3 regions of the Streptomyces sp. NBC_00659 genome follow, and region 2 is predicted to be linked to each of the others. Evidence: riboswitches for the same ligand, from Rfam matches in the RefSeq annotation. Region 2 holds a riboswitch; each other region holds the start of a gene.
The links. Region 2 has a riboswitch for S-adenosylmethionine ahead of OG410_RS12735 (aminotransferase class V-fold PLP-dependent enzyme). Riboswitches for the same ligand answer to the same signal wherever they lie in the genome.
Positions count from the first base shown of each region.

Region 1: it holds a riboswitch for S-adenosylmethionine, as region 2 does, so the genes downstream of both, OG410_RS01965 (ABC transporter substrate-binding protein) here and OG410_RS12735 (aminotransferase class V-fold PLP-dependent enzyme) in region 2, are expected to answer to the same signal.
Region 3: it holds a riboswitch for S-adenosylmethionine, as region 2 does, so the genes downstream of both, OG410_RS42505 (putative leader peptide) here and OG410_RS12735 (aminotransferase class V-fold PLP-dependent enzyme) in region 2, are expected to answer to the same signal.

Region 1 is NZ_CP109031.1:490,815-498,438, reverse strand. Features, by position in the region: gene OG410_RS01980 (ABC transporter ATP-binding protein) at 1-725, opposite strand, end outside; gene OG410_RS01975 (ABC transporter permease) at 722-1,645, opposite strand; gene OG410_RS01970 (ABC transporter permease) at 1,642-2,601, opposite strand; gene OG410_RS01965 (ABC transporter substrate-binding protein) at 2,605-4,224, opposite strand; SAM riboswitch class IV at 4,627-4,740, opposite strand; gene OG410_RS01960 (sulfite oxidase) at 5,260-6,534, shown strand; gene OG410_RS01955 (cytochrome P450) at 6,670-7,624, opposite strand, start outside.
Region 2 is NZ_CP109031.1:2,919,032-2,926,655, forward strand. Features, by position in the region: gene OG410_RS12715 (NYN domain-containing protein) at 1-891, opposite strand, end outside; gene OG410_RS12720 (hypothetical protein) at 927-1,166, opposite strand; gene OG410_RS12725 (rhomboid family intramembrane serine protease) at 1,319-2,074, shown strand; gene OG410_RS12730 (Lrp/AsnC family transcriptional regulator) at 2,117-2,398, shown strand; gene OG410_RS12735 (aminotransferase class V-fold PLP-dependent enzyme) at 2,438-3,799, opposite strand; SAM riboswitch class IV at 3,993-4,109, opposite strand; gene trpD (anthranilate phosphoribosyltransferase) at 4,195-5,259, opposite strand; gene qcrB (cytochrome bc1 complex cytochrome b subunit) at 5,430-7,070, opposite strand; gene qcrA (cytochrome bc1 complex Rieske iron-sulfur subunit) at 7,067-7,624, opposite strand, start outside.
Region 3 is NZ_CP109031.1:765,923-773,546, forward strand. Features, by position in the region: gene OG410_RS03130 (transporter substrate-binding domain-containing protein) at 1-597, opposite strand, end outside; gene OG410_RS03135 (amino acid ABC transporter ATP-binding protein) at 748-1,647, opposite strand; gene OG410_RS03140 (amino acid ABC transporter permease) at 1,644-2,648, opposite strand; gene OG410_RS03145 (hypothetical protein) at 2,844-2,978, opposite strand; SAM riboswitch class IV at 3,136-3,280, shown strand; gene OG410_RS42505 (putative leader peptide) at 3,317-3,382, shown strand; gene OG410_RS03150 (glutathione S-transferase C-terminal domain-containing protein) at 3,494-4,285, shown strand; gene OG410_RS03155 (hypothetical protein) at 4,382-4,639, opposite strand; gene OG410_RS03160 (acyltransferase family protein) at 5,076-6,350, shown strand; gene OG410_RS03165 (expansin EXLX1 family cellulose-binding protein) at 6,465-7,421, shown strand; gene OG410_RS03170 (PP2C family protein-serine/threonine phosphatase) at 7,483-7,624, opposite strand, start outside.

The sequences.
Region 1 (7,624 bases), 2.4 Mb from region 2:
TGCGCCATGACCACCAGCCGCTGCGCCCGTTCGGCGGCGACCCCGAGGTCGTGCGTCACCAGCAGGATCGCCGTGCCCGACTCCTCGGCCAGGCGCTGGAGATGGTCGAGGATGACCCGCTGCACGGTGACGTCGAGCGCGCTGGTCGGCTCGTCGGCGATGATCAGCTCGGGTCGCGCGGCGATCGCGACGGCGATCAAGGCGCGTTGCCGCATGCCCCCGGAGAGTTCGTGCGGGTACTGCCGGGCCCGGACGGCGGCGTCGGGCAGCCCGGCCCGGTCCAGAACGGCGAGCGCCTCGACGGCGGCCGAGCGCCGGTTCGCCAGTCCGTGGATGCGCAGCACCTCCGCGACCTGTTCGCCGATCCGCTTGACCGGGTTGAGCGACACGGTCGGGTCCTGCGGCACCAGCCCGATCCGTGCCCCCCGTACGGTGCGCAGTTCCGCCTCCGACAGCGTGGCCAGGTCGTGCCGGCCGAAGCGCACCGAGCCCGCGTCGATGACGCCGTTGTCCGGGAGGAGGCGGGTGATCGCGTGCGCGGTCGTGCTCTTGCCGGAGCCGGACTCACCGACCACCGCGGTCACCTGTCCCGGCCATACGTCGAGATCCACGCCCCGGACGGCCGCCACGCCGCCACCGCCGCGGGTGCGGTACGAGACGGACAGGCCGCGGATCTCCAGCAGTGGTGTGGTCATGTCCTCACCGTTCTCGGCTTCGTCGGTCATCGCTGCCGGGACCATTCGCCGTCCAGCGCCCTCGCGACGCGGTTGGTGGCCAGTACGGTCGCGGCGATCGCCAGTCCGGGCAGCGCGGTCAGCCACCAGGCGTTGGCCAGGTAGTTGCGGCCCTCGGAGATCAACGTGCCCCACTCCGGGGCCGGCGGGGGAGCGCCGTACCCGAGGAAGCTCAGCGCCGACACGGCCAGGATGGAGGCGCCGAAGTCGAGCGTGGCCAGGACGATCACCGGGCCCGCGGCGTTGGGCAGCACATGCCGGCCCAGCACCGAGTACCAGCGGGCCCCGCAGGAGCGCGACGCCTCGACGAACACCGCCTGACGCACCCGGAGCACCTCGGCGCGGGCGACCCGGGCGAAGGAGGCGACACTGGCGATGCCGACCGCGACGGCCACCTTCACCGTCCCGTATCCCAGCGCGGTCACCAGGGCCAGCGACAGGAACAGCGCGGGGATGGCGAGCAGGACGTCGACGAAGCGCATCAGCACGTCGTCCACCCAGCGGCCGACGAACCCGGCGACCACGCCGAGCAGGCCGCCCACCACGAACGCCACGAGCACCGCGATCAGTGTGGCCTTCAGGGACAGCTGTGCGCCGTGCACCACCCGGGAGAACACATCGCGCCCCAGCTCGTCCGTGCCGAACCAGTGCGCGCCGCTCGGGCCCCGGAAGTTCTGCGCCGGTACCCCTGTCAGCGGATCGCGAGAAGTGAACAGCTGCGGCCGGAACGAGGCCAGCACCACCAGCACGAGGACGCCGATCGACAGCAGCAGACCGGGGCGGCGCAGCAGGAACCGCAGCACCCGCCGTACGCGGACGCGGCGCCCTGGTGCGGGATCCTGCGGTGGTCCCACCGGCCGAACGAGACCGAGCGCGGCCTCGGCGGGGTCGTCGACAAGACTCTGGCTCATGCGATGCGTGCCCTTCTCTCCGAGGCCACCACGATTCGGGGGTCGAGCAGCGGATAGACCAGGTCGACGACGAGGTTCGTCGTCACGAAGATCAGTGCGCCGAACGCCACCACCCCCTGGACCACCGGGATGTCCTGGGCCGTGACGGCCGCCGCGGTCACGCGGCCCAGGCCGTCACGGGAGAACACCGTCTCGACGACGACCGAACCGGCGATCAGCTGCCCCACCAGCAGTCCGGCGACCGTCAGCGCCGGCAGGGACGCGTTGCGCAGCGCGTGCCGCAGATGGACCCGCCAGCGGCCCGCGCCTTTCGCGCGGGCGGTTTCCACATACGGCTGGTCGAGCGCGGTGAGCAGACTCTTGGCCAGCACCTGCGCGATCAGAGCGCCGGTCGGGACCGCGAGGGTCAGCGCCGGCAGCACCAGCCCCTTCAGCCCGTCGTTGCCGAACGCGGGGAACCAGCGCAGCCGGAAGGAGAACGCCTCGACCAGCAGGAGCCCCACCCAGAACGTCGGGACGGACACTCCCAGCGGCGGCAGCGACAGCAGCAGCTGCCGCAGCCAGCGCCGTGTGGTGTACGTGGCCGTCACCGCCAGCCCGCCGCCGAGGACCACCGCGAACAGCAGTGCCGAAGCCGTCAGTTGGAGGGTCTGGGGCAGCGCGTCGGCCAGTGTCGAGGCGACCGGGCGGCCGGTGGCGACCGAGTTGCCGAAGTCCCCGCGCACCGCGCGGCCGAGGTACTCGGCGTACTGCGTGAGCACCGGCTTGTCGAAGCCGTACTCGTGCCGCAGGGCGGCGATCTGCCGGGGATCGACCTGCCCCGAGTCCATTCCGGCACCGGCCATCGCGGTGACCGGGTCGCCCGGCAGGTAGTCCAGCACCAGGAACGACACGGTGTACGCCGCCCACAGCACCCCGACCGCCTGCGCGAGCCGTTTGAGTACATAGCCGCGCACGGGTCAGCCGATCCAGGTGTCGTGCAACTGGATCCGGCTGGAGGCGTCGAAGGCGAGGCTGTGCACCTTCGTGGACAGGCCCAGCTGGGTCTGCAGTTCCACCACCGGCACGTTGTAGGCGTCGCGCACGATCGACCGCTGTGCCTGGGTCACGAGTTTGCTGCGCCCTTCCGGGTCGGTGGTCGCGGCCTGCGCGGACAGGGTCCTGTCCAGGCCGCTCGCCGGCACGCGGTAGAAGTTGGCCAGCTTCGTGGAGAAGGAGCTGCGCAGGATGTCGGGGTCGGCGCGGGTGATGTTCCCCCATGTCGCGTCGAATTCGCCCGACTGCTGTGTCGGTGTCAGCTGGGTGAGCTGGAGCTGCTTGAGGGTCACCTGAACCCCCACAGCCTTCAGTTGCTGCTGTATCAACTCCAACGCGGGTTGGTTCGTGGCCGCGTTGGGAACCCAGTCGATGGTCAGGTTCAGCTTCTTGCCGTCCTTGGTGCGCGTGCCGTCGCCGCCCGCCTTCCAACCGGCTTCGTCCAGCAGGGACTTCGCCTTGGCCGCGTCGAAGGCGAGATCCGGGGCGAGGTTGGTGTAGTCGGGCGTGGTGTGTGCGAGGACGCTGGTCGCTGCCCGGGTGCCGGTGGGGAAGACGGTGTCGGCGATCTGCTTGCGGTCGACGGCGGCCAGGATCGCCCGGCGGACCCTGGCGTCCTTCAGGAGGGGCCGCGCGTTGTTGAAGCCGAGCCCGAAGACGATGCCGGGGTTGGCCCGCCTCTGGAGGGTGACCTGGCCGCCCTTGAGCGCCGCCTCGTCGGCCCGGCCCACACTGCCGATCGCGTCCACCTGGCCGGAGCGGAGACTGCCGGCGCGCACGCCCGCTTCCGGCACGACCTTGAACACGAGCTTGTCCAGGTACGCCTCGCCCTTCTTGTTCCACCGTGAGGAGCCCCAGGCGTAGCCGCGGCGCTTGGCCAGGGTGACCGACTGGTTCTGTACGTACTGCTTGAGTACGAAGGGTCCGGATCCGATGACCCCGTCGCTGCACTTCTGCTGCGGTGACCTCTTCGCGCTCGCCGACGACTCGATCCCCAGGGAATGTGTCGAAGTCGCCTGCAGGAACTGGGCGTTGGGCTGTTCGAAGGTGACCTTGACGGTGAGCGGGTCGACCACCGTGGTGCTCTTGACGCCGCTCAGGTAGCCCTCGGCCAGGGTTCCCAGGACACCGAGATGGGGCACCGCGTCGAAGTTGTCCTTGACCACCTGGGCGGTCAGCGGGGACCCGTCGCTGAAGGTGACACCCGAGCGCAGGTGGAAGGTGAAGGCGGTCGCGTCGGCACTGATGTCCCAGCTCTTCGCCAGCCACGGCACGATCTTGCCGGTCCTGGGGTCCTGGTCCGTCAGGGAGTCCACGACCTGGCGCACCGAGTAGATGGTGTCGTTGCTGCCGACCTGCTGGGGATCCACACAGCCGGCGTCCGATCCCACGGCGAAGGTCAGGGTTCCGCCGGAACGCGGCTTGCCGTCACCGGCGCCGGAGCCGCCGGTGCCCGACCCGCAGGCGGTCAGCAGCACGCTGGTGGTGAGAAGGGCGGTGAGCGCCGCCCATCGGGGAGATCTGAAGTCCGGAAGTGCTCTCACGGAGGGTTCTCCTCATGGTGTCGCCAGGCACGGGACACCGCGCGGGGCACGGCCACGCACAGGGGTGCGGGCCCGGTCGGCGCGGTGCCGTGACGGGGGGAATGCCCTGCGGACAGGGGCCAGGCGGAAGGTGGATCCGAAGGATCAGGAGGAAGCGGGACCCGGGCGGGGACACATACCCCGATCGCTGGTCACGGACGGGGACCCTCGGCGGGCAGGCCCGTCAGCGCTCCGCTGCGGAAAGGGCCGTCAGGCCTGACAGAAGCAGCTGGTCGAGCGCTTCAGATCGATGTGGCGTCGGCGCGCCAGCCGGGAGAACACCATGGCGACGGAGAAGGAGGCACGAGGGTCACCACTGTGTCGCATAACGGTCCTCCCCCCATCTCCGGCCCCGGTCATGGGGCCACGCGCTTGCGCGGATCGTCGCTGATCCCGCCGGGCTTTCACCTGGAGCACCCCACCGCGCGGGAGGGTTGCCGGTCAGCAAGCCAGGGCTTGACGCTGACACTCGATGCCGTTCGTGATCGTACGGAGCGGTTCTGACGTACGTCAATGGCGGCACCGGACTCCGCCGGAGAGCACGGGCCGACCGCCGTCATGTCGGGGACACGGGGTCGGCCGCGGTCGTGTCGGGGACACGGGCCGGCCGCCGTCACGGCGGGGGAGAGCCGGCGTTCAGGAATTGACACCTTCGCGCCGGCCCGCCGGTCAGGTGCGGGACCGGCGAGTCGCGGCCGCCACGCCAACCGACTTGCCTGGACGCCTGGTTCACCGGCACGGATGCCCCGTTGACGCCCTCCGCCCCGTGTGCTTTCATCCCGCCATGCCGATGTCGGAGCCACTGACCCGCCGCCGCGCCGTGGACCTCGTCCGCGTCGCCGCCACGCTGTGTCGGACGACCGGCTGATCACGCGCTTCCGCGAACTTCCGCTCCGGACAAGCCGGTCGAGCATGCAACGACCGCCCGCGCGTATGCCCGCGCCGACTTGTGCCGAGCCTCTCGTTCTTCTCGCCCCGTTATGACGAGGACCCGCCATGCCTTCGCCCGCCCCCGCCGGCCGCCGCTACGAAACCGAGTACGACCGCCGCAGGCTGCGCCAGTGGCTCGCTGGTGAGGCCAGAGCCGAGGGGGTCACCCGCCGTCGGCTGCTCACCCTGCTCACCGCTGCCGCCGCCGGAACCGCACTCGGCACCCCGGGGCCCGCCCACGCCGCCGACACACCGATCGTCAAGCCGCTGCCCGCCGAGTGGTTCATCGCGCGTGGCACCAACGCCGAGACCCGATGGGAGGCGCTGCGCGGAACCGGCCACCACACCCCCAACGACCTGTTCTTCGTGCGCAACCACACCGCCACACCCGTCCTGAACGCCGACGACTGGCGGCTGCGGCTGTGGGGGAGCGGGTTGCGCGGCAACCACGGCGAGGACCGTCCGGTGGAGTTCGGTTACGACGATCTGCGCGCACTGCCGGCCGTCACCCGGACAGCGTTCGTGGAATGCGCCGGGAACGGCCGCTCCTACTACACGACGCAACAGGGGGAGACGGTCACCGGCACCGCGTGGACCCTGGGAGCGATCGGCGTCGCACGCTGGCGCGGAGTGCGGCTGGGCGACGTGCTGCGCAGGGCAGGGCTGTCCCCGCGCGCCGTGGACGTGCAGCCGCGCGGTCTGGACGCCGAGTACGTCAGCGGCGGCGAGAGCCTGGGGCGGGTACGACGTCCGCTGCCGCTGGCCAAGGCCCTGGACGACGTCCTGCTCGCGTACGAGATGAACGGCGAGTCGCTTCCGTACGACCACGGCTATCCGGTGCGGGTGTTGGTGCCCTCCTGGGTGGGGATCGCGTCGATCAAGTGGGTCGGCGACATCGAGGTGTCCGCACAGCCGCTCTACTCGCCCTGGAACACCACCTTCTACCGGCTGTTCGGCCCCGCCTATCCCGAGGGCGGGAGTGCTCCGCTGACCCGGCAGGCCACGAAGAGCGCCTTCGAGCTGGCGAGCGGGGCCACGTTCACGGCCGGAAGCAGGCACGTCCTGCACGGGCGGTCATGGTCGGGGGCGGGAGGCGTCGCCAAGGTCGACGTCAGTACGGACGGCGGTGCCAACTGGCGGCCCGCGCGGCTGCACGACCGGCCCCGGGCCGGCACCTGGACCCGGTGGTCCCTCGATTGGCGGCCCGACACACCCGGCGCCACCCAGCTGCTGGCGCGCGCCACGGACACAGCCGACCGGACCCAGCCGGACACCGCCGTACCGAACACACAGGGATACCTGTTCGGCGCGGTGGTACGGCATCCGGTCAGCGTGGTGTGACAGACGGCGGTCCCGGACGGAGCCGGTGGCGCCGAAGGCCAGGGCGAGAGCGTCCCCGCTCTACCGCCCCCACCGCCCACGCCCCGCACCGTCAGGTGACCCGGCGGACAGGAACGTCGGCACCCCGCCGTCCTGTCACCCCGACCCGTGGGGCAGCACGGGCAGTGCGGCCAGACGGCGGTGCAGATAGCCGCCGCCCCAGGCCAGCTCGTTGAGCGGCACCGCCGGCTCCAGCCGTTGCCAGCGGCCGAGGATGACGGTCAGGGCCACCGTGAGCTCCAGGCGGGCCAGCGCCGATCCGGGACAGTAGTGCGGGCCCAGACCGAACGTCAGATGACGGCCGGCGGTGCTGCGGTCCGGGTCCAGCGTGCCGGGGTCGGCATGGCAGCGCGGGTCGTGGTTGGCCGCCGCCACGGAGAGCAGGACTCCGCTGCCCGCCGGAATGACCGTGTCCCCGAACCGGACGTCCTCCAGCGCCACCCTCTTGGTGCTGAAAGGGCCCGGGGTGTCCCAGCGCAGCAACTCGTCCACCGCGCGCGGAATCCGCGACGGCTCCTCCCGCAGGGAGTCCTGTACGTCGTGGTGGCCCAGCAGCGCCACCACGCTCATGCCGATCGCCTGCACCGTGCTGTCGAAGCCGGCCAGCAGCAGCATCGCCAGGAGGGAGGCGACCTCGTCCTCGGTCGCGCCGCCCTGCTGGCGCCAGGCCGCGAGGACGCGCGAGACGACGTCGTCACCCGGAGCGGCCGCGCGGCGGGCCATCTCGCCGCGGACGAACGCGTCGATATGAGCCACGCTCTCCTCGACGGTGCGAGCGGAGCAGCCCGTCTTGTCCGCGAGGAGCGCCACCGGTGCGTACAGCGCGGCCCGCTCCTCCTCACGCACCTCGAACACCTCGCACAGCGACCGGAACGCGAACGGGCGCGCGAAGGCGTCCATCAGCTCCAGCGGCCCCTGCCCCCGCGCCGCGTCCGCCGCGTCGAGCAGTTCACCGGCGGCTTCCTCGATGCGCTCCCGGTGGGCGGCCATGCGTGCCGGGGTGAGGGCCGGGGTCGCCAGACGGCGGATCCGCGTGTGGTCCGGCGGATCG
Region 2 (7,624 bases):
TCCCGGCTCGACCGCCTCGACCGTCTCCGCGGGCCGCACCGAGACGGGAGGCAACGCCAGTTCCCGGCGCAGCCCCTGGGCCGCCTCCAGCACGGTGTCGAGCAGCAGCCGCACCCGCATGTCCTCGACGCTGCGCCCCTCCCGGGCCGCCTTGCGGGTGGCCTCCAGGGCCGCCTCGGCCTCCGAGAGACGCGCCTTGAGCCGCCGCGTCTCGCTCTCGGCCGCGGACACCTGGGTCTGGCTCTCCGCCTTCGCCCCGTCCGTCTCGGCCTGGAGCTTGCGCAGGGCCGCCTCACCGCGCTTGACGTCACTGAGGGCCCCGCGCAGCTTGCGGTGAAGCGATTCCGCTTCCTTGCGGGCCGCTTCCAGTTCCGCGCGCAGCCGTTCGGTCTCGGCACGCGTCTGCCCGCGGGCCTCCGCGAGTTCCGCGCGCAGCCGGTCCAGTTCGGCGCGGCTCTCCTCGCCGGCGCGCTCGGCGTCCGCGCGCAGGGCCTCCTCGCCCGCGGCGGTCACCAGCTTCACCCAGCCGACGGGACGCACGACATAGGCCGCGGCCGCCACGTCCAGCGGATCCGCGGCCGGGGGCGGCGCGCCCGAGTCGAGGGCGCCGGCAAGCTCCGGCTGGGCCTCTCTGAGCTTCTCGGCGATGCGCTGTCTGAACAGCGGGTCCGTCTCCAGCGCCGAGGCCATCGCGTTGCCGGCGAACTTGGCACGGCGATTCGGGGCGAACCGGGCGTACTGCCGCAACTGTGTGGGCAGTTCGGACACCGTCAGCCCGCCGAAGCCGTCCGAGACGATCTGTACGACGCGTCGGCGCACGCCGTCCGGCAGCGGACGGTCGAGCACCTCGGCGGTGCCGTCGTCCGGCTCCCCACCCGTGGTCTCCACCATCCGTTCACCCCAATATCCGTGCGGGGCCCGCTCCCTCAGGAGCCGGCGCCCGGCCTGTCCACGAGTTCGACCTGATCCACCGCGTTGCACCAACGGCACCGCACCGACTCGATGGTCTCACTGACCACCTCGCGCTCCTCGACCTTGGGCTCACCGGCCAGGTCCAGGTGCACATACTCGACGACCTTCGACGAACGGGTCACGTCGAAACGCGTGAGGTTGCCGCAGAGGGCACAGCGCCACCGGGTCTTGGCGTCGGGCAGGGGAACTGTCATAGGGCAGCCGCTTTCCTTCTCGTGTCCGTCCGGCGCCGGTTTCCCGGTGCTATGGCTCGTAACCCTACGGCCTGGCGGGTACTCGACGCTCGGCCGTCCGCGGCGGCGAGGCGGTCCGTGTGCATCGGTGCGGTTACGTCATGCTCTGCACCATGATCGGCAATTGGATTGCGACGGTCGGCAGGGCGCTGCGGGGCCGGCCGGCGCCGGTGACGTACGCGCTGATCGTCCTGTGCTGTCTGATCTTCGTGATCGGTCCCGCCTCGGGTCTGGATCCCGCGTACGGCACCGGGGACGAGCTGCTGGTCGCGCAGCGGGCCTATTTCCGCCGCTGGGGCGTGGTGCCGACGGCCCTGTTCGGCGGGGCACCCGGCGAGGCGCTCACCCCCGCGACCGCCCTGTTCATCCACGGAAGCTGGCTCCATCTCCTGGGCAACATGCTCTTCTTCTACGTCTTCGGGCTCATGACCGAGGAGCGCATGGGCCATCTGGAGTTCGCCCTCTTCTACCTGGGCTGCGGCTATCTGGCCCTGCTCGGCTACGCCGCCGCCAACGCGACCTCGCAGCAGTCCCTGGTCGGCGCTTCCGGGGCGATCTCCGCGGTGCTCGGCGCGTTCCTGTACCTGTTCCCCAGGGCCCGGGTGACCAGTCTCTTCCCGTTCCTGTTCTTCCTGCCGCTGCGGTTCCCCGCCTGGGTGGTGCTGCCGTTCTGGTTCACGCTCCAGTGGCTGGCGGCCGGCCGCAGCTCCCCGGGCCCCGGAGTCGCCTATCTGGCCCACCTCGTGGGCTTCTCCCTGGGTTTCGTCTACGCGTGGGCGCGGTTCCGGCCCCGAAGGCCGCTCGCGCCCGTTCGGGGGGTGCTGCCGGGGCCCCCGGTGGAGCGGCCGGGCCAGGTGGACCGCGAGTAGGGTGAGATCCCCAGCAGCGGCCCCCTAGGGAGAGAACCAGCCGTGATCACCGCGATCGTCCTCATCAAGACCAGCGTGGACCGGATCCCCGAGATCGCCGAGTCGATCGCGTCCCTGGAGAGCGTCAGCGAGGTCTTCTCCGTCACGGGTACCTACGACCTGATCGCCATGGTCCGGGTCCAGGCCCACGACGACCTGGCCGACGTCATCCCCGGCAAGATCAGCAAGATCCCGGGCGTCGAGGCGACGGACACGCACGTGGCGTTCCGTACGTACTCCCAGCACGACCTGGAGGCGGCGTTCGCGATCGGTCTCGACTCCTGACCGACGCGGCACCGCCTCCGGGCGAAGCCGCCGCGGGCGTCAGACCGCGGGGACGCAGCGGCCGTCCTCGGTGCGGTACTGCCAGCGCGCGCCGTCCCTGACGAGCTCGCGCACCGCGCGGACGAAGCGCTCGACGTGCTCGTCGGGGGTACCGGCGCCGAAGCTGACGCGGATGGCGTTGAGGGACTTCTCCCCGGGCGCCGCCTCGGGGGCTCCGCACTCCCCCTGGGTCTCCGGGGCACTGCCGAGCAGCGTGCGGACGAGCGGGTGGGCGCAGAAGAGGCCGTCGCGGACGCCGATGCCGTACTCGGCGGAGAGCGCGGCCGCGAAGTGCGAGCTGTTCCAGCCCTCGACGACGAAGGAGATGACGCCGACCCGCGGGGCGTCGTCACCGAAGAGGGAGAGGACCCGGACCTCGGGGACCTCGGCGAGGCCCGCGCGGACGGTGCGGATCAGGTGCCGCTCACGGGCGAGAAGGCTGTCGAAGCCCTCCTCGGTGAGCGCCTTGCAGGCCGAGGCGATCGCGTAGGCCCCGATGACGTTCGGCGAGCCGGCCTCGTGCCGGGCGGCGCTGTCGTGCCACTCCACGTCCACGCCGCCGTCCGCGCGCCGGGTGACCTTGCGGCTGGCGCCGCCGCCCGCGAGGTACGGGTCGGCCTCGCGCAGCCAGTCGGAGCGGCCCGCGAGGACACCGGAGCCGAACGGCGCGTACAGCTTGTGCCCGGAGAACGCGACCCAGTCGACGTCGAGGTCCTGGACCGACACCGGGTGGTGCGGGGCGAGCTGCGCGGCGTCGAGGACGATGCGGGCGCCGTGGGCGTGCGCGGCGGCGGCCAGCTCCCGCACCGGCCACAGCTCCCCGGTGACGTTCGAGGCGCCGGTGACGCAGACCAGGGCCGGTCCGTAGGGGTCACGGGCGGCGAGGGCGTGCTCCAGGGTGTCGACGGCCTCGCCCGGGGTGCGCGGGGCATTCAGGTACGTCACCCGGGCGTCGCGCCAGGGCAGCAGCGAGGCGTGGTGCTCGGTCTCGAAGACGAAGACCTGGCAGTCGGCCGGGAGCGCGGCGGCGAGCAGGTTGAGCGAGTCGGTGGTGGAGCGGGTGAAGACCACCTGGTCACCGGCGCGGCAGTCGAGGAACTCCTCGACGGTCCTGCGGGCGTTCTCGAAGAGGTCGGTGGAGAGCTGCGAGAGGTAGCCGGCGCCCCGGTGGACGCTGCCGTAGTAGGGCGCGTACGCGGCCACGTCGTCCCACACCCGCTGGAGGGCGGGCGCGCTGGCGGCGTAGTCGAGGGCCGCGTAGGTCACCTCGCCGCCGGTGACGAGCGGGACGGTCACATCCCGGCCCAGAACGGCCAGAGGGGCACAAACGGACTGGTCGGCGGCAACGGTGGAGACAGACATGGCGAGCTCCTGTGAGAGGCAGGCGGGATCACCGCGCGAGCCGGCCGCCCGGAGGCAGGGCTGGGCTCGGCGCGGGAAAAGGTGAAAAGGGTGTGCGGAGGCGGGGCTCTACGCCCTATCGCATTCGCTTGCTCACAGAAGGCTCCCTCGAACGACCAGGACCCCTGGTTGCATCCGCCCGACGGGCGGGAGGGGTCCGCGCTTGCCGTAGGCCTCGCTGCCTACGACCTGGTCTTCACCCGGGGCACCCCGCCACGGACGGAGGGTTGCCGGACAGTCGGCCGGGGCCTGATGACTGTCACTCATGACCTGATACAGCATCTTGCCAGAGGATCTTCCACGCGCAAGGCGCAGTCCGGATTCTGGACTGCGCCTCGCTCCGTGTCACCGGTGGATCAGGCGTTGCTGGCGGCCACCCAGCGCTCCAGGGTGCGCTTCGCGGAGCCGGAGTCGATCGACTCGGCCGCTTTCGCCATTCCGGCGCGGAGCTGGTCCGCGAGCGGCGCGCCGGTCGGCGACAGGGCCACCAGGGCGGCCGCCGAGTTCAGCAGGACCGCGTCCCGTACGGGCCCCTGCTCGCCGTCCAGGACGCGCCGGGCGACCTCGGCGTTGTACGAGGCGTCGGCGCCGCGCAGGGCCTCCACCGGGACGATGTCGAGCCCGACGTCGCGGGGGTCGAAGCGCTCCTCGGTGACCTTGCCGTCGCGGACCACCCAGACGTGGGAGCCCGCGGTGGTGGTCAGCTCGTCGAGGCCGTCGTCGCCGCGGAAGACGAGCGAGGAGTTGCCGCGCTCGGCGAACACGCCCGCCACGATCGGCGCCATCCGGGGATCGGCGACGCCGACCGCCTGGGCCTTCACGCGCGCCGGGTTGGTCAACGGACCGAGCACGTTGAAGGTGGTCCGGATGCCCAACTGACCGCGGGCCGCCGCCACATGACGCAGCGCCGGGTGGAACTTGACCGCGAAGCAGAAGGTGATCCCGGCCTCCTCGGCCACCTGGGCGACCCGGCTCACCGGCAGTTGGAGATTGACGCCGAGCTTCTCCAGGACGTCCGACGCCCCGGACGCGGAGGACGCGGCCCGGTTGCCGTGCTTGACGACCTTGGCGCCGGTGCCGGCCACCACGATCGAGGACATCGTGGAGATGTTGACGGTCTTCGCGCCGTCGCCGCCCGTTCCGACGATGTCGACGGTGTGTCCGGGCACCTCGATGACATTGGCGTGCTCGTACATCGCCCGGACGAGTCCGGTGATCTCCTGGACGGTCTCGCCCTTGGCCCGCAGGGCCACCACGAACCCGGCGATCTGCGCGTCGGTCGCCTCGCCGCGCATGATGCGGTCCATCGCCCAGGCCGTGTCGTCCGCGCTCTGGTCGCGGCCTTCGAGCAGGCCGTTCAGTACCGCGGGCCAGGAACGGCCCGCCGCGGTGTCGCCTCCAGCGGGGTTCACAGCGCTCATGGTCGCTCCTGGGTTCGTGGGTCACGCGGTCGCGGGTGACACGGGTCGTGGGTGACGCGGGGTGGATCGCCCCGCAGCACCGGGTGAGTCCACCCTATCCAGCCCGGGGGACGGCAAAGAGCCCCGTCCATGTCATGGACGGGGCTCCAGCCGTGGCGAACAGCCGGGGATCAGTGGTGGCCGTGGCCGCTCGTGATCTCCTTGTACTCCTCGACGGTGGGCTTGGGGATCTGGCCTTCCTCCCCGTAGAAGCCCTCGCTCATCTTGGCGCGCAGCTTCTGCGCGCCCGAGACCTTGCGCTCGACACCGTTCTCGTCGACCGTCGGGCCGATCTCGGCCGGCTTGTACTGCTCGTGCGCGGTGAGCGTGTGCAGCGCGTCCTGGCTGAGCGGCTCGTGGACCTCGATGAACTCACCGTGCGGCAGGCGCTTGATGATGCCCGACTCGCGGCCGTGCAGCACCTTGTCCCGGTCCCGGCGCTGGAGGCCGAGGCAGATCCGCTTGGTGGCCATGAAGGTGAGCACCGGCACGACGAAGAACGCGATCCGCACGAACCAGGTGATCGAGTTGATCGCCAGGTGGAAGTGCGTGGCCCAGATGTCGTTGCCGCCGCCGACGAGCAGGACGAAGTACCAGCTGATCCAGGCGGCGCCGAACGCGGTCCGGGTCGGGACGTTGCGCGGGCGGTCCAGGATGTGGTGCTCGCGCTTGTCCCCGGTGACCCAGGACTCGATGAACGGGTAGACCGCGATCGCGACCAGGACCAGCGGGAAGATCACCAGCGGGATGAACACGCCCAGGACGAGCGTGTGACCCCAGAGGTTGATCTCCCAGCCCGGCATGACACGGATCAGGCCTTCGGAGAAGCCCATGTACCAGTCGGGCTGGGCGCCGGTGGACACCTGGTCCGGCCGGTACGGACCCATGGCCCAGATCGGGTTGATCGAGGCGATCGCCGCGATGACCGCGATGACACCGAAGACCAGGAAGAAGAAGCCTCCGGCCTTGGCCATGTAGACCGGCAGCAGCGGCATGCCGACGACGTTGTTGTTCGTCTTGCCGGGGCCCGCGAACTGCGTGTGCTTGTGGTAGAAGACCAGGATCAGGTGGCCCACCACGAGGCCGAGCATGATGCCCGGCAGCAGCAGCACGTGCACCGAGTAGAAGCGGGCAACGAAGTCGCCGCCCGGGAACTCGCCGCCGAACAGGAAGAACGACAGGTACGTGCCCACGATCGGCACGGACAGGACCGCGCCCTCCATGAAGCGGACACCGGTGCCGGAGAGCAGGTCGTCCGGGAGCGAGTAACCGGTGAACCCGGTGAACATGCCGAGGACGAACAGCAGGAATCCGAAGACCCAGTTGACCTCACGCGGCTTGCGGAACGCACCCGTGAAGAACACGCGCATCATGTGCACGAACATGCCCGCGAGGAAGATCAGCGCCGCCCAGTGGTGGATCTGCCGGATCAGCAGACCACCGCGCACATCGAAGGAGATGTGCATGGTCGAGTTGAACGCCTCGGACATCAGCTGGCCCTGCAGCGGGACGTAGCTGCCGTGGTACTCCACCTCGTTCATCGACGGGTGGAAGAACAGGGTCAGGTACACACCCGTGAGGATGATAATGATGAAGCTGTAGAGGCAGATCTCACCCAGCATGAACGACCAGTGGTCGGGGAAGATCTTGCGCATGTTGGACTTGGCCAGGGAGTAGATCCCCAGACGGCCGTCGGCCCAGTCGGCCACCCGCTCACCGGCGGGTGCCTTCTCGCGCGAGGAGCGCGAGTCGGAGGTGGTGGTAGTGCTCATCCGCGCTCCCAGAATGCAGGACCGACGGGCTCCTGGAAGTCGCTGAGCGCCTCGAGGTAGCCCTCAGCGTTCACGCCGATCTGCAGCTGCGGCAGGGCGTGACCCGCCGGGCCGAAGATGACCCGGGCACCGTCGGAGAGGTCGAAGGTGGACTGGTGGCACGGGCACAGCGCGTGGTGCGTCTGCTGCTCGTACAGGGAGATCGGGCAGCCGACGTGGGTGCAGATCTTCGAGTACGCCACGATGCCCTGGTAGGACCACTCGAGTTCCTGCTTGTCCTTGATGTCCTCCGGCTGGAGCCGGATGATCATCAGGGCCGCCTTGGCGATCTCCTTCTGGAAGTCCTCGTCGTGCTCCTCCAGGCCCTCGGGCTTGGCGAAGGTGAGCGAGCCGACGGCCAGGTCCGAGGGACGCAGCGGCTCGTTCGTGTTCATGTTGACGAGGAGCTTGCCCTTGGACCACAGCGTGTGGCGCAGCTTCGTGCCGGGCAGCGGGCCGAGGTCGCGCAGCAGCATGACGCCGGAGAGCGGGAACAGGGCCAGCGCGCCGAACAT
Region 3 (7,624 bases), 2.2 Mb from region 2:
CGCGACGGTCTGGCCGGCCAGGTTCCGGTAGTCGCCGTCGAAGTTCCACGTGCTCTTCTTCAGGACCTCGAAGGCGAGGTTGTCCTGCCGGTACGAGGCGAACTCGTACTTCTTCTTGCGCTCCTCGGTGTCGGTGACGTTGGAGAAGGCGACGTCCACCTTGCCGCTGTCGACGCCGACGAACAGGTTCTCCCAGGTCGAGTTCTTCACCACCGGCTTCAGCCCGAGGACCGCGGCGACCAGCTTGCCGAGGTCGGGTTCGCTGCCGGTGAGCGTCTTCTGGTCCTGTCCGACGAAGTTCAAGGGCGGGGACCCGGCGGGCAGTGCGCCGATCCCCACCACCAACGTGCCTCTCTCGGCTACGGACTTGGGCAGCTCATCGCTGATCGACTTCACCTCGGAGACCTTCAGCACGGTCTCCTTGGCGGCCCCGTTGGAGAGCGCGCCCACGGTCACGGTTCCGGCCGCGTCGGTCCGCGTGCGGGTGGCGGCGTCGCTGTCTCCCCCGCACGCGGCGAGAGTGGCGGCGAGGGAGGCGACGGCGGCGGTCGCGGCGACGCCGCGGAGGGCCTTGCGGTTCAGACTGAAGGTGGGCATGGCTGTCCTTGTCGGGTGTGCGGTGAGAGATGTGGGGGAACGGGCCCGGCGGGCCGCCGAATCGGGGAAGAGCCGCCCCGCCGCGGGTCGGGGCGGTGAGGCAGGAGCACCTCTGCGAGAGGTGTCTCGCTGCGCGTCGAGAGGAAGCGGTCAGAGCACCTTGCTCAGGAACTCTCTGGTGCGCGCTTCTCGCGGATGGTCCAACACCTGCTCGGGCGGGCCCTGTTCGACGATGCGGCCGCCGTCCATGAAGACCACCCGGTCGGCGATCTCGCGGGCGAAGCCGATCTCGTGGGTGACGATGACCAGCGTGGTGCCGCTGTGGGCCAGATCCTTGATGACGGCGAGGACCTCGCCGACCAGTTCGGGGTCGAGCGCCGACGTCGGTTCGTCGAAGAGGATGACTCCGGGACGCAGGGCGAGCGCGCGGGCGATGGCCACGCGCTGCTGCTGACCGCCCGACAACTGCCGGGGGTAGGCGGCCGCCTTGTCGGCCAGGCCCACCCGGGCGAGCAGATCGCGGGCCAGTTCCCGCGCCCCGGCCCTGGACAGCCGCCCGGTCGCCACGGGAGCGGCGGCCACGTTGTCCAGCACGGTCAGGTGCGGGAAGAGGTTGAAGTTCTGGAACACGAACCCGATCCGGCTGCGCTGGGCCAGGATGGCCCGCTCGCTCAGCTCCTTGAGACGGTCGCCGTGCCTGCGTACGCCGATGAGCTCACCGTTCAGGCTCACATGGCCGATCTCGGGCTTCTCCAGGTGGTTGATCACCCGCAGGAGGGTGGACTTTCCGGAGCCGGACGGGCCGAGGACGACCGTCACCTCGCCGGGCCGAACGGTCAACTCCACACCGTCCAGCACCCGTTGGGCTCCGTACCACTTGTGCACATCGTGCACCTCGACCGCGGCCGGCTCGACCTGGAGCGCTCCGGCGCTCTCGGCGGTCGCCGCGGCGTCCGCCGCCGGGGCGGAGGAGGTCGACGCCGCTTCCGTCGCGTCGGCGGCCTGGGCCGTCCGAGTCCTCACTGTCGTCAGATGGGTCTCGCCGCTCATATCGCCGTCTCCCTCCGGAACCGGGCCCGCACGTCACGCAGAGCGTTCCGCGCCTTCTGCAACGGGGTCGGCGGCAGGGTGCGCAGCGCGCCCCGCGAGTAGTACCGCTCGACGTAGAACTGGATGACGGACACGACGCTGGTGAGGATCAGATACCAGGCGGTGGCCACGAGGAGCAGCGGCACGATGTCGCCGGGGTAGGTGCTGCCCATGCTCTGCACCGAGCCGAACAGGTCCAGCAGGGACACGTAGAAGACCAGCGAGGTGCCCTTGATCAGGCCGATCAGCTGGTTCACGTAGTTGGGGGTGATGGAGCGCAGTGCCTGCGGGAAGACGATCTTCGCGAACTGGTACCGCTTCGGCAGTCCCAGGGCGGAGGCCGCCTCGTGCTGGCCCTGGTCGACGGAGAGAACGCCGCCGCGTACCACTTCGGAGGCGTACGCCGCTTCGTTCAGGCTCAGTCCTACGACGGCGACGGCCATGTCGGTGGCCAGGCGGGACTCGTCGAAGGTGAAGAAGGCCGGCCCGAACGGAACGCCCACGCTCAACGTCTGGTACAGCGCGCTGAAGTTGTAGAGGAACAGCAGGACCACGATCAGCGGCACCGACCGGAACAGCCAGGTGTAGACCCAGCTCACCGCGCGCAGCACCGGGCTCCGGGAGAGCCTGGCCAGAGCCAGCACGATACCGCCGAGAAGGCCCAGCACGGCGCTGTAGAGGGCCACTTCGAGGGTGATGAGCAGGCCGTCGAGAATGGTGGGGCGGAAGAACCAGTACTGGAACCGATCCCACTGGTAGAAGGGGTTGGTCACCAGGCCGTGGGCGATCTGGGCGGCCAGCACGAGCACGACGGCCGTGATGATCCAGCGGCCGGGACGCCGGAGCGGAAGGACCCGCTGGGCCGCCAGAGGCTTGGGCGCGGCGGGGAAGTCGGTACGGGGGATCGCCTCGGCGGGCGTCGCTGTTCCCAAGGACACAGCGCTGCCGGGAGGTTGACTCATGGAGAGCTCCAGCGGATTCGGACACCCCGGACCACGGAGCGGCAGCGCCAAGCCGAGCGGGACGGCTCAGTACGCGGCGAGGCGCGGGCACACGTGGAACGGGGGCTGGACGGGAAAGGACACACCGCGACAGCGGTGGTCGTCGAAGACTCGAAGAGCCGTCAGCCCCTGGTCGTCAAAGACCCGAAGAGGCGGTCAGCCCCGGCTGAGGGAGCGACACATGCCCGTACAGAGGGCGCTGTTGACGCGCAGCAGGTCCACGGAGCGGTCGGCGCACAGCACATCGCTGCCGAGGCGCCGCCATGCGGCCGTCCCGTCAGCTGTGTGCATCGCCGTCACCATTTCTACTCCGGCCGAAAAGGCATCCTGTGGTGGGCCGCAGGTTAGGCCCGCCCCGAAAACAATGTCAATGCGGGTGACCACCAGGTGAGACCGCGCGTGCGGCCTCCTTGACGGCACAACAGGGCGCACCGAGACTGGCATGGACGGTCACGATTGTCAGCGCCCACGGTGCGGGTCAGCCCGCTCCGTCGGTCATCGGCCCCGGCCCGCTGACAGGCAACCCTTCCACCGCGACGGGGTGCCCCGGGTGACGACCGGGTCCCGCCGGTGCGGCGGGGCAAGCGTGGTCTCGCGTCTCGCGAGCCCCGGAGTCGGGACCGGTGGGAATGCCAAGGAACGGCTTGACGAGGCGCCTGCACATCGATCTGTTGCGTGTCTCCAGCGCTTACTGATCCGCTGCCGGTCCGTGCGATCCGGACCGGTGCGACCAGCGCAGTCAATCCGCATTCGGCCGCCGGTGCCCACAAAGCGGCGGTGGCTTCCTTCTTCCCCCAGGGAGAGTCATGCCCGAGACAGCTTCGCGCACGTCCAGCACTGCCGACGCACGCCCCTGTGAGCAGATTTCGTTCCCCTCGGCCCTTCGCCTCCAGCCGGCGGCGACACCGTCCGTCCTCCCCCACCGCGTCGACAGCCGCATCGGTGTCGGTCTCGCCGGCGGCTTCTACCCGGCTCCACACCGCTACGAGCTGTATCTGTCGCGGAGTTGTCCGTTCTCGCTGCGTATCGCCATCACCCTCGAACTGCTCGGCCTGCGGGACTCGGTCGCCACCACGCTTCTGGCGGACCCCGCGCGGACACCCGACGCCTTCGCCTCACTGCGCCGCGCCTACGAGGCCACCGAGTATCACTTCGACGGACCGCTCACCGCTCCCGCCCTGTGCGACCGGTGGAGCGGACGCATCGTCAGCAACCACCCGCCCGCCATCCTCCGCGATCTGGCCGGACTGTTCTCCGGTCACACCACGACGAGCCCCTCCGCGCTCTGCCCTCCGTCCCTCGCCGCCGACATCGAAGCCCTCCGCGATCTGCTCGACCGCGATGTCACCCCGTCCGCCCCGGCCTCGGAGCTCGCGGCCGCTCTGGATCTGCTGGACTGTCAACTCGCCGCGAGTTCCTACGTGTTGGGCGACTCCCTCACGGCGGCGGACGTGGACGTATGGACGGCTCTCACCGGGCTGGGCCCCTGCGACGCCCTCCGCTCGCGTCCCCGGCTCCTGGACTACGTGCGCCGACTCGGCGATCACCCCGCCTTCCGGCACGGGTGTGACGCGGTGCCCCTGTCGGCGGACGTCTGACGCTCCCGCCGGTACCGGGCCTGCCGGGCAGGCGGACGGTGCCTCGCGCGGACGGCGAACGCCGGGCCGGAAACACCGGCCCGGCGGCCGCGCGGATCACTCGCGCGGAACCAGCAGAATGCTCACGCCCTTCAGGGTGGAGGCCCAGTGCCGGCCCTGTTCCAGGACCTCGCGCCCCGGTCCCATAATCTGCTCCTGGAGGAGCAGCGCCGACTCGCGGAGTTCCTCCCACGGCTCCGGTACCTCGAAGGCACGCCGGGACCGCTCCACGGAGCCGATCAGGGCCCGGCAGGCCGCCTCGACGTCCGCGACGTTCTGGCCGGCCGATCCGACACCCTCGAGCGACCAGGTCATCCATAGGCGGCCCATGGCATCACTCTGTCGCATCCCCGGATACGACGCATGCCCGATGCCACCGCTCTCCGCCGCGGCTCTCCTCCCAGGCCGCCAGAAGCCGGACCAAGCCCTGCGTCCACGTGAAGCCGACGACGCCGGGCAACGCCTAGGGCAGACCCTGGCGACGGATCCACGACGGGCTCCGCAACCCGATCGGCCTACGCCTCGCCGGAACACGCGGCCGACCGGCGCGTAGGCAATCCCGGCGAAAGTCGTCTCCTCAGGGCGTGTCCCGTACCGCGCCGCGGCGTGTCCGCACTTCGATGTGGATTCCAGGGCCTCGCGAGCCGAGCGCCGGCAAGCCGCGGACCGGGCCGCCCCTCCCCCGTGCCCGCTTCCCGGCCGGCCCGGCGCACCCGTCACCCCACAGGACCCGGTCCAGGCAGGCACCATCATGGAACCCGCACCTCCCGTTCCCCGGCCGCTGTCACACCGGCCGTCCCCGGCGTCAGGTCCACTCGCGCCCGGCGGCTCCACCGGTCCCCCGCGGCTGGGCTGGCTGGACGCCCTGCGCGGGCTCGCCGCGCTCCTCGTGGCGATCGACCATTCGTCGTACGCCTTCATGGCGGGGTTCCGTGAGCAGCTGCTGCCCCAGCTGAACATCGGCCGGTACGGCGTCATGGTGTTCTTCCTGGTGAGCGGCTACGTCGTCCCCGCCTCGCTCGAGCGCCGCGGCTGTGTGAGGACCTTCTGGATCGGGCGGGCCTTTCGCGTCTACCCGCTGTGGGCCGCCGTGGTGGGCTCGGTCCTCGCGCTGGATCTGCTGGGCGTCGCGCATCTGGGCGCTCGCTTCGACGGGCGGAATCCCGTCACGGTGGCCGTCGCGCACGTCACCCTGCTCCAGGAACTGCTGGGGACACCGAGTGTCGTCCTCGTCCTGTGGACGCTGTCGTACGAGCTGGCGTTCTACCTGCTGGTCGTCGCCCTGTTCACGGTCCGGCTGCACCGGCGCTCGGCGACGGTCGCGGTGGCTCTGGGAGCGCTGGCCGCCGTGAGCGCGACGGCGGCGTTCGTGCCGCAGGCGTCGGCGCTCTCCTCCGCGATCGGTACCGGCCCGCTCGTCGCGCTCACCACGACGGCGCTGGCGTTCGCCGTCCTCTGCGGGAGTTCCACGATGTCCGCGCTGCGTGTGCCGGGGGCCGTGGCGGGAGGCGTCCTCGCGCTGGTCCTGGTCCCCTTCAACGGCACCGTTCCCCTCTGGGAAGGCCTGGTGATCCTGGCCGTGATATTCCTCGGTACCGCCGTCCGGCGGGCGGAAAGCGGGGAGATCACCTGGCCGTGCGCGGCCCGCGCCGCCGCCGTCGTGCTGATCTGCGCCGTGGGCTGTGCGTACGAGCACGGCGCGGCGGCCCACTTCGCACGGCGCGGCTGGATCACCGCGTTCCTGCTGGCCGTACTCACCTTCGGCGTGGCCCTCGCGCTGCGCCGCCGGAGATTTCCGCGCGCGCTGACCTGGCTGGGGACGGTCAGCTACTCGGTGTACCTGGTGCATCCGGCCCTGCTGGCGGTGAGCGACAGTGTGCTCGGCCGGCACCGCCGCGACAGTCCCGTACTCGAAGCGGCGTTCCTCGCCGTGCTGCTGCCGTTGGCAGCGCTGACCCATCACCTCGTCGAGGTGCCGGGTCAGGCCCTGGGCCGGAAACGGATCCGCCGCATGCGGTCGACGTGACCCCGTCCACGCGCGGCCCGCAGGAGAGATCTCCGGGGAACGGGCGGCAACCTTTTCGCTTCCGGCGGCCACTGATCGACACATCACCGGCTCGATCCTCCGAACGGAATGCGCATGAAGGAAACGAGGCAGGCCGCGCGACGGCGTGCACGTCGGCGGACGCTGTGGGCGCTCACTCCGGTCGCTCTGGTCGCGGCCGGTGCCCTGGTCTGTCTGACCGTGGCGTTCCGGCCCGGCCACCGGGCCGACACGGGACACCCGGCGGCCTCGACCGCCGCCGGTTCCCTGGGGACCGCGGCTCCCGGCCGGGAGTCCTCGGCCGGATCGGCGTCCCCCACCGTGACCCGGCCGCCCGGCTCGGCAGTCTCCCCGACCGAGACGGCCCGCCCCTCCACGGCGTCGGCGCGGCCCTCGGCCCCGGACGCCTCCCGGACCACGGCGACGACGGCCTCGTTGGCGGGACGGATCCGCCCGGGGGTCGGATACCGGGGAGTGGCGACCACGTACGACGCCGGAACCGGCGACGGCGCCTGCTCCTACGGTCCGAGCGGCGATCTCATGACGGCGGCGATGAACCACACGGACTACGAGACGTCCAAGGCGTGCGGGGCCTACGTACTGGTGCGCGCGGCCGGCGGCGCGACCGTCACGGTCCGGATCACCAACGAATGCCCGACGGGCTGCGCCCCCGGGCAGCTCGACCTCAGCGCACAGGCGTTCGCCCGGCTCGCGAACCCCGCGGCCGGCCGGATCCCTATCACGTGGAAGCTGCTGAGCCCCGGCGATTCCGGCACGGTCGCGCTCCGCTACAAGACCGGGTCCAGCCGCTATTGGTGCGCGGTCCAGGTGATCGGCCACCGGAATCCGGTGGCCCGGCTGGAACTGCGAGCCGACGGCGGATGGCGGCGGCTGCCTCGCACCGACTACAACTACTTCCTCGCCGAGGACGGCGGCGGGTGCGGGGTCACGATCAGGATCACCGACATCTACGGTGAACGCCTGACCGTCGACGGCATCGCGGTGCGCCCCGGCTCCGCGCAGACGACCCGGCTCCAGTTCGCCCGGCACTGAGGAGTGCGCCCCGTCGCACGCAGGGGCACATCCGAGGTGAAGACGTCCTCGCCGGGACTGCCTACTCCGCGCCCCTGCCGCAGCGCACACCCGCGGCAGGCGGCCGGGGCGGGGAGGGAACGGTGACGGAGCCACCGCCCGCGGCCACCGCCGACGCCGGCTCGACGGAGGCCGGCATGCGGAGCAGCAGCAGGGCCGCGTCG